Regions from separate parts of the Collimonas fungivorans genome, predicted to be linked through region 2. Evidence: predicted binding sites of a transcription regulator. Region 2 holds the regulator's gene; the other holds the start of a gene.
The links. Region 2 encodes LexA, which represses DNA repair genes until DNA is damaged. Its sites were predicted from a motif close to ACTGTATNNNNATACAGT; they were not measured.
Positions count from the first base shown of each region.

Region 1: a site for LexA is predicted at 2,602-2,619, ahead of dinB (DNA polymerase IV). Genes of this name have one in related genera too.

Region 1 is NZ_CP013232.1:3,104,204-3,108,605, reverse strand. Features, by position in the region: gene CFter6_RS13310 (HEAT repeat domain-containing protein) at 1-504, shown strand, start outside; gene CFter6_RS25675 (hypothetical protein) at 935-1,141, shown strand; gene dinB (DNA polymerase IV) at 1,241-2,491, opposite strand; gene CFter6_RS13300 (hypothetical protein) at 2,814-3,194, opposite strand; gene CFter6_RS13295 (hypothetical protein) at 3,251-4,402, opposite strand, start outside.
Region 2 is NZ_CP013232.1:3,430,351-3,434,752, forward strand. Features, by position in the region: gene rpsR (30S ribosomal protein S18) at 7-291, opposite strand; gene priB (primosomal replication protein N) at 278-640, opposite strand; gene rpsF (30S ribosomal protein S6) at 690-1,058, opposite strand; gene lexA (transcriptional repressor LexA) at 1,400-2,041, shown strand; gene CFter6_RS14645 (RNA methyltransferase) at 2,180-2,953, opposite strand; gene CFter6_RS14650 (inositol monophosphatase family protein) at 3,118-3,921, shown strand; gene CFter6_RS14655 (VOC family protein) at 4,114-4,402, shown strand, end outside.

The sequences.
Region 1 (4,402 bases), 330 kb from region 2:
GCGCAAAAGCCAACGAAAGATCAGCGATCAGCAGCCTACTTCATCATTGGTAAGATCGCAAAGAACTGTGCCAGCCTAGAATGCGCGTCACGCTTAATTGCATACTCATCTAGGGAAAAAGATAAATATGCGCTCGCAAATCTTCTTGACGGGCTTGCAGAAATACCAAAGCCCGAAAGCCTCGAAATCGAACCGCTATTCTCTCTCCTACAAGATAGTCGATGGCTTGTGAGGCATGCTGCAATCCGGTCTCTTCAAGGGTGCGCGAGTTCCGAAGCTGAAGATAAGTTGTTGGAAGTGCTAGCCAATACGTCTGATCCCGATGACGCGGTTTACTGCCACAGCACTCTTGGCAGAATTGGATCATACAAAGCCCTACCCGCTCTTGCGCAGGGCCTAAAATCTCGAAAGCGCGATGTGAAGATTTCAGCCCAAGCGGCAATTACGGCGATTGAGGTACGAAATGACCGCTTGACCGAAGAAGCTATAGTGGTCCAGCTTTAGCATTGAGCGTCTGGTTTGCAGCAAGGCGAATGATATTTTTGGGTCGAATTGCAATAGCCTGCTGCCGGCCAAGAGCAGCCGGTCACACATGTCAGCTAAAATCGGGGCGATTCCGACAAACTATTTCGTTACGAATGAAACGATGGACGATCCTCAGAGCCTATGGCAGTCATAATAGCTAAATCCGTACAAGAGAACGTACAAAAAGAATTTCATCGCACAAAGTGAATAGTACGGCGGCTCCAACCTTCCATCGTGGGGCTGGCCAGTTTCTATGTCGCATTTATATATTTTTTTGCGCGAGAGCATGCCAAGACCGGGGCGATTTTAACTCGATGGGTAGGTCTGATTTTTAACTTTATATTTCAAAATAATGAATCCGCCTTGGCTTAAATTTCCAAACATACTTTTTCGTTCAATTGGATGGCGCATGGGTTTTGGCGAAGAATATATGCGCCAATGGGAAGCCCATTACTTCGCTCTGAGTATAGACGAACGTAACGACTATAAAGCTTCATTTCCTGAGCCAGAATCATGGCCGCACTGGTATTCAATTGTTGAGCAAATCCAACGCACCCGCATTGAAGACGATGCATACTTTGCGGACCTCAAGTCAAAAGATAATGCTTCTTCTTGAAAGTGAATGTCCGGTTGTGGGAAGCACCAGAGTCCGCAACGGGTCGGAAGTTGCCGGTCGTTGGACGTCGTGTGTCAGGTCAAGTCTGAGCTAGTACACTTAAAGCTCTTCAAACAACGGTAGATTCCCACCTTTGTCGCTCAGCGCGCTTATCACTCTTGTTGGCGGTTGCGTTGCGCCATTTAGCAGGACGCTCAAAGCCGACTCCACATTTGCAGCCTTTTCTAGCGATCCAACGCGAACCCCTATAAGGCGCAATCGTCGTTCAAGCGGCACACGCTTTAAGCATTGTCCGGCAAGTCGCCGAATGACTATTTCATCATTCGTGTAGCTGTCAACGGTATGATCACGTGTCGCGATCTTAAAATCGTCATATCTGAGTTTGATCCCGATCGTTTTTCCAACATAACCTTTACGCTGCAAATCCGCAGCAACCTGTTCGCAAAGGCGAGTAAATATCGCACCCAATTCTTCTTTATCGCGCACGGCATGCATGTCACGTTCAAAGGTGGTTTCGCGGCTCATTGAAACCGGTTCGCTGTGCGTTTGGACCGGACGATCGTCCTTACCTCGTGCTGCATTGAACAGCCATGTGCCATAGCTTTTGCCAAAGTGCTGTAACAGCCAGCTATGTTCTCGCATCGCCAATTCGCCAATGGTCCGAATTCCGAAACTCATCAGTTTTTCATCGGCTTTGGGTCCGATGCCATTTATCTTGCGACAGGGCAGTGGCCAAATCATCCTCTCGACGTCCGTCTCATAGACGATAGAAATACCATTTGGTTTATTAAACTCACTTGCCATCTTGGCTATTAATTTGTTTGGGGCAACGCCGATCGAACAGGTAAGCCCGGTCACTTTCAAAATTGAAGCCTGTATAGCTTCGGCTAGCATGCGCCCACCGTCGTCTTGCGCCCCTGGTACATTCGTCAGATCAAAAAACACTTCGTCGATTCCGCGATCCTCCATGATTGGCGCGATCTCGATTATTTCCGATTTAAACATTCGCGAATACTTGCGGTACTCGTCAAAATCAACTGGAAGCAAGATCGCTTGAGGACATTGCTTTGCGGCCTTCATCAGTCCCATCGCAGACCCAACGCCGAATTTCCTAGCCGCGTATGTTGATGTAGTAATCACACCACGGCCAGTGTAATCTTTCAAAAGAGGGAATGCTGAGATCGGGATATCGCACAAAGGCCGTTGGCCTGCAGCTTTTAACATCGTATCGTCGGGTCTCCGACGTGAACCGCCGATTACAACCGGCAAGCCCATTAGCTGGGGATAACGGAGCAATTCCACCGATGCATAAAATGCATCCATGTCGAGGTGTGCAATTCGGCGAGTCATTGAGCGATGGAGCAGCTATAGACGAACGACGCCAGAAATAATTCGACGTAAATTGGTCGACGTTCCGGCGACAGAATAGAATATTATGAACTTCATCATTCGCACATAATACTGTATAAAAGAACAGTGGTGCAAACTCTATTGTATCGTCAAAGGACAGTCTGATCCGATGTGCTGCCCAGCATCTCGCAGCGACCTGAGCAGTTTAAAAAAACACCAAATCTGCTGCAGGGAAGGCTGGGTCGGTATGGTCAGTCAAGGGGTGTTCATAAAAGTGGTACATAGAAGCGATTATATAAACTCCCCAATGACGACCCTTCGCTCAGGACTTCGCCTTGTAAAAATCTCCAAGCAGCTTGCGCAGGTCACAAGGGGTATTCAGGAAGACGTCAAGCCTATCAATCTGTTGAGCTCTGACCTTTTCAAGTTCTTCCTGCAGCGCGAGATTCTTCGCCTCTAGGTCACCGATACGTTTTTGAAGTACTGCGCGCGGAGCAGTCTTGTATTTGAGTGTAGTGTTATTCTGCGTCTGCCTTTGCACTTCTTTGGCCTCGCTGAATGCCTCGGCAATGAGTTTTCTGCCGTTCCACTCCTTCTGAGAGAGCATCTGGCGGTTGAACCCATGACCTACTTTCTTTTTTGCATGGGCTATGATGCTCTCCCATGTCACGGGGATTTCCGCATCGGGCATACGTTCGATCATGCGGCAAATCTTCCTTGCCACCTGCTCGGTTAGAAGTTCCTTTCTTCCGGCCATCCTCAGTCCCGTTCCTCGTCATCATCAGCTTCGAGCAGGTGTCGCTCATCCTTCAGGCCCATCGCCTTTGGTGCGAACTGGGGGAAGCGTTCTATCAATGTTTGTTCATCGCGTGCCACCTGATCCCGGCCTCCGTGAGAATCGAGAGCGATCTCCAGTCCGGGGGCGGCATGTTGGGTGGCGTTGTGGTATTTGAGCAGCGCCCCATTTGCCACCTCGGGATCATCCAATATCTGAACATATCCATTTGCCACAAAAGCTTCATGAAGACGATTGGCTAACAGCTTGTCCTTGATCAAATGTTTGATCTCGTGAAACTCGCGGATCAATTGGGTGGCGACTTCCTCCATCGGTTCACTGTTGAGCCCCTGCTTGATCAAGGCCAACATGTGTTCACCCAGGGCATCCTGGTCGTCGGCAACATGGCGATTGTGAGCGTAAGCCAAATTCTCCAAATGACGGACTATCGAAGTAACGAGAATTTTATTTCGGTTTCGAACGGCATCGTTCGTCGGGATATGTCCTTTGACGACACCGCCGTCGTCGCACGTCACGCACGAGTTACTGTAATTCCGACAAGGTGTTTCGTGATGTTGATGGAAACATATCCCATATCGTTGCGGATAGATAATGATGATTCCATGGCTCGTTCTGGCGATTGGTCGGTCGTCAATGGCCTGTGCGATGTGATCCATCGAGGTCATGCTGATGCCGGCATCATGAACCGTGACGATGGTTGTTTTCAGGCCAAATTCGTTTTCGAGCTTATGGGCCTTATCAAGACCCATCGACAAATCGGTTAGTTCGGAAATTTCCGGCATGGCCGAGAACTCAGCCAAGTTTTCGGCGGTTCGAAAGTCGTAGTATTTAATCTGTGACAGTCTTGACCGGTTGGCCCACTTGTTGACCAGGGCGTCCGAAAGTTTTTCTCCGTACGTCAAGGCCATGGTCGTCAGCCATCGGCGCGGGTCGTGAGTATCGATTTCGGCAACCTGAATCCGGCCATTCACCGGCATGCTGATGCCTAGCTTTTCAAAGATGGATGGCTGCGCGTCTTTTTTCCTGCTGGATGTAGTAGATCGCTTTAACCTTTTGTTAATATGACCATAGCTAGTGGCGTAAGGCAAAAACGGCACTGTATCCCGATCAAACAG
Region 2 (4,402 bases):
CGTCAATTAAGCGTTGTGCAGATCGGTGTATGGCAGCAGCGCCAGGAAACGTGCGCGCTTGATCGCAGTGTCCACTTGACGTTGATAGATTGCCTTGGTGCCGGTCAGACGTGCTGGCATGATCTTGCCGTTTTCCTGAACAAAATCCTTGAGCGTGTCGACATCCTTGTAGTCAACGCTGGCAACGTGTGCAGCGGTGAAACGGCAGAATTTCTTGCGCTTGAACAGCGGGTTTTGTTGTTGACGCTTGTTTTTCAGTTTGCTTTTATCGAACTTTTTACCGAATGCCATTTTTGGCTCCTGTATCTAAATTTTGACTTATTAATTCATCTGCAATCTCGATTGCAGCGAAATCCGTAATGTGAAATACCAGACTTCTACCGTTGCGGCTCTTGCGTGCCATGAATCCTGTGAACCAGAAGCTGCCGCCCAATGCCGCCTGACTGAATCTTCCCGAAATCTCGCCTACGGCCAGCGCGGAGATTTCGAATTCGATCAAACGTTTGATCCCTGCTTCAATCGGTTCCGAGCGGTGCTGCAATATTGCAGATGCGATCGGAATGCCTGCCGGTGTATAACGTATGACTTCACGTTCGGCAATGACGGCGACCAGTTGAAACACGTTATTGGCTTGGCTCACTCCTGATGGACTCGATAGCTATGCAAACTGCTGGCAGTTGCTTGGCAAATCAGGCTGCCGGCGCTTCAGTGCGATGGCTCTTGGCAGCATCTTCCTTCTGCACGGCCTTCATCATTGGCGAAGGACCGGTTTCGGCCTTCTTCAGCTTGACGGTCAGATGACGCAGCACTGCATCATTGAACTTGAAGCCGGTTTCGATTTCAGCCAGAGTTTCGCTGTCGCACTCGATGTTGAGGCAGACGTAATGTGCTTTAGCCAATTTCTGGATCAGGTATGCCAGTTGGCGGCGGCCCCAGTCTTCCACGCGATGCACGGTGCCGCCACGTGTAGTGACGATGCCTTTGTAGCGCTCGATCATTGCAGGCACTTGCTCGCTTTGATCTGGATGGACGATAAATACGATTTCATAATGACGCATGTAAGCTCCTTTTGGACGGATTGAAAAATCGCCCACCTCGGCGTCAAGACGAGTGTGGGAAGAGGAAAACCAGCAATAATACTAGCAATTGCAACAAAACTCAATGCTTTCAGCCTCCGGGTCAAGGCCAGGCGTAAGTAAATAGCTAAAGAGTGGTCGAATTGCATCAAATTGTCTTGCATTTGCACAAATACTGTACAAAAATACAGACTGTTGTTATGCACAGCATCGGCTAGTGTAGTGCTTTGCAAATGGGGGAGCACTGCACGAAGCGCCCCCTAGCGCCGCCTTTGCTGTTTTTTCGAGCACTTCTACACCACTTTTTACGCCCAAACTACGCCATGATCAAATTGACCGCCCGTCAGCAGCAAATCCTCGATCTGATCAAGGACGCCATCGAAAACACCGGCTTCCCGCCAACACGCGCCGAAATAGCGACCGAGCTCGGCTTCCGTTCGGCCAATGCGGCGGAGGAGCATCTGCAGGCGCTGGCGCGCAAGGGCGCCATCGTGATATCGGCCGGCACCTCGCGCGGCATCCGGCTTACCGAAAGCGCCAGCCGCAGCCAGGGCACGCAACTGGCCCTGCCGCACCCGGCGCTGATGCAGCTCAGCCTGCCGCTGATCGGACGGGTCGCCGCAGGTTCGCCGATCCTGGCGCAGGAGCATATCCAGGCCAGCTATAACGTCGACCCTGCCCTGTTCAGCGCCAAACCGGATTACCTGCTGAAGGTGCGCGGCATGTCGATGCGCGACGCCGGCATCCTGGACGGCGACCTGCTGGCGGTCAAAAAGACCGACAGCGCCAGGAATGGCCAGATCGTGGTGGCCCGGCTGGGCGACGACGTCACGGTCAAGCGTTATCAAAAAACCGGCTCCACCATCCAGCTGCTGCCGGAAAACCCGGATTTCGAGCCTATCATCGTGACTGAGGATTTCGCCCTCGAAGGCCTTGCGGTCGGCCTGCTGCGCAGCTGGAACTAGTGTCCAGAATTACAAATTCGTTGAAGAATTAAATGTGGCGAAATCGTCCCGAGACAAGGAACAAAGCACACAAGACTGGAGCCTTGCGCACATTTGTGACGCTGCATCGGGGCGGTTTCGCCACATGTTTCGCCACATTTAACGGTCGAGGCGGCGTCGCTTGCTCAGTATCTGGCTAGAGATGCCACGCAGGATGTTGACCTCTTCGATTTCCAGCTGGGCACGCGAAAACAGCCGCTTCAGGCGCGGCATCAGCTTTTTCGGGCTGGCCGGATCGAGGAATTCAATCTCCACCAAGGCCTGTTCAAGATGGGCAAACATGCCGTCGATATCGGCCAGGCTGGCGGCATTGCCCTGAAATCCCACCTCGCCGCCCGTAGCTGGCGACAAATCCTCGCTGGCTGCAACCCGGCATTCATAAGCCAGCACCTGCACCGCCTGCGCCAGGTTCAGCGATGAATACTCCGGATTGGCAGGAATATTCAGCAGCACATTGCATTTTTCGACAATCTCGTTAGGTAAACCATAACGCTCGCTGCCGAATATGACCGCCGCGTTCAGGCTGACATCGGCCGCCAGTTGGGCCGCCAAGGCGCGCGGCGCGGTCAGGGGCGGGGAAAATTCGCGCAAGCGGGCGCTCAGGGCCGCGGCGAAGTTGCAGCCCTCCAGGGCCTGCTCCACGCTGTCGACAATCCGCGCCGCCGCCAGGATATCCTGCGCGCCGCTGGCAAATGCAACGGCTTCGTCACGCTGCAATACATCGGGGAAACGCGGATTGACCAGGATCAGCTCGGAAAATCCCATGGTTTTGATAGCGCGGGCAGCCGCGCCGACATTGCCGGGACTGCTGGTTTCAACCAGCACAAAGCGCAGCCGATTGAAAAGAGACGTGTTGGTTTTTGCCTGGTTCATTTAAAATAGCGCCATTACGCGGATTTCTTCGACTAAAAGTTGCTTATTTTTCGAAACTTGTTTTCGAAATATGACAGGAACATCCGCATCGTTCATTATTATCAATCATATAGGTGGTTCTGTTCCCGGTTGGCACAGTGCCGCCATTTTAACGGAACACTATCATGCATCCAATGCTCAATACGGCCATCAAGGCCGCCCGCAACGGCGCCAAGGTCATCTCGCGCGCCTCTTTCGACCTCGACCTGCTGAAAGTCACCAAAAAACAGCATAACGACTTTGTCACCGAAGTCGACCAGGCTGCAGAAGCGGCGATCATTGACGTATTGAAGAATGCCTACCCGGACCATGCCATCCTGGCCGAAGAATCCGGCGCTTCCGCCAACCTGCATGACGATAACGAAAACGTCTGGATCATCGATCCGCTCGACGGCACCACCAATTTCATCCACGGCTTCCCCCAATACTGCGTCTCGATCGCGCTGCAGCACCGCGGCCAGATCACCCAGGCCGTCGTGTACGACCCGACGCGCAACGACTTGTTCACCGCCACCAAGGGTTCCGGCGCCTACCTGAACGACAAGCGGATCCGCGTCGGCAAGCGCGACAAGATCGCCGATGCGCTGATCGGCACCGGTTTTCCATTCCGCGAAACCGAAGGCCCGGCCATGGACGAGTACATGAAAATGTTCCGCGTCATGACGCAAAGCTGCGCCGGCCTGCGCCGCCCTGGCGCCGCCGCCCTCGACCTGGCGTATGTCGCCGCCGGCCGCCTTGACGGTTTCTTTGAAAAAGGCCTGAAACCTTGGGACATCGCCGCAGGCTCCTTGCTGATCAGCGAATCGGGCGGCATCGTCGGCGATTTCAGCGGCGATTCCGACTATTTGTACAAGGGCGATGTGCTGGCCGGCAGCCCGAAGGTATTTGCGCAGATGGTTGGCCTGCTGTCTCCGTACGCCACAAAATAAAACCCTGATTTTGATGCAACCTGCGGTTTTTAATAAATCTCCCGATTTTCCGGAGCAAGCCGCCGCTTGCTCCGGAAAATCCGGGAAACACTGCTTTGCCATTTCAACTGCGCGGGCTAGCGACTACAATGCATGCGCAACAGCGCAATTGGCTAGTCCTAACGACCATTTCTCAACTCGCAGGAGAACCATATGGCAGTCAAACCAATTCCGGACGGCTATTCTTCCGTCACTCCCTATCTGATTATCGACGGCGCCGTCGACGCCATCGCGTTTTACAAAAAAGCCTTCGATGCAGTAGAAATACTGCGCATGGATGGACCGGATAACAGAATCGGCCATGCAGAAATCAAGATCGGCGATTCTCACGTCATGCTGGCGGACGAATTCCCGGAGATGGACATCATCAGTCCGAAAAAACTGGGCGGTGCCGGCGTCAGCATCATGCTCTACGTGGAAAATGTGGATGTGGTTTTCCCGC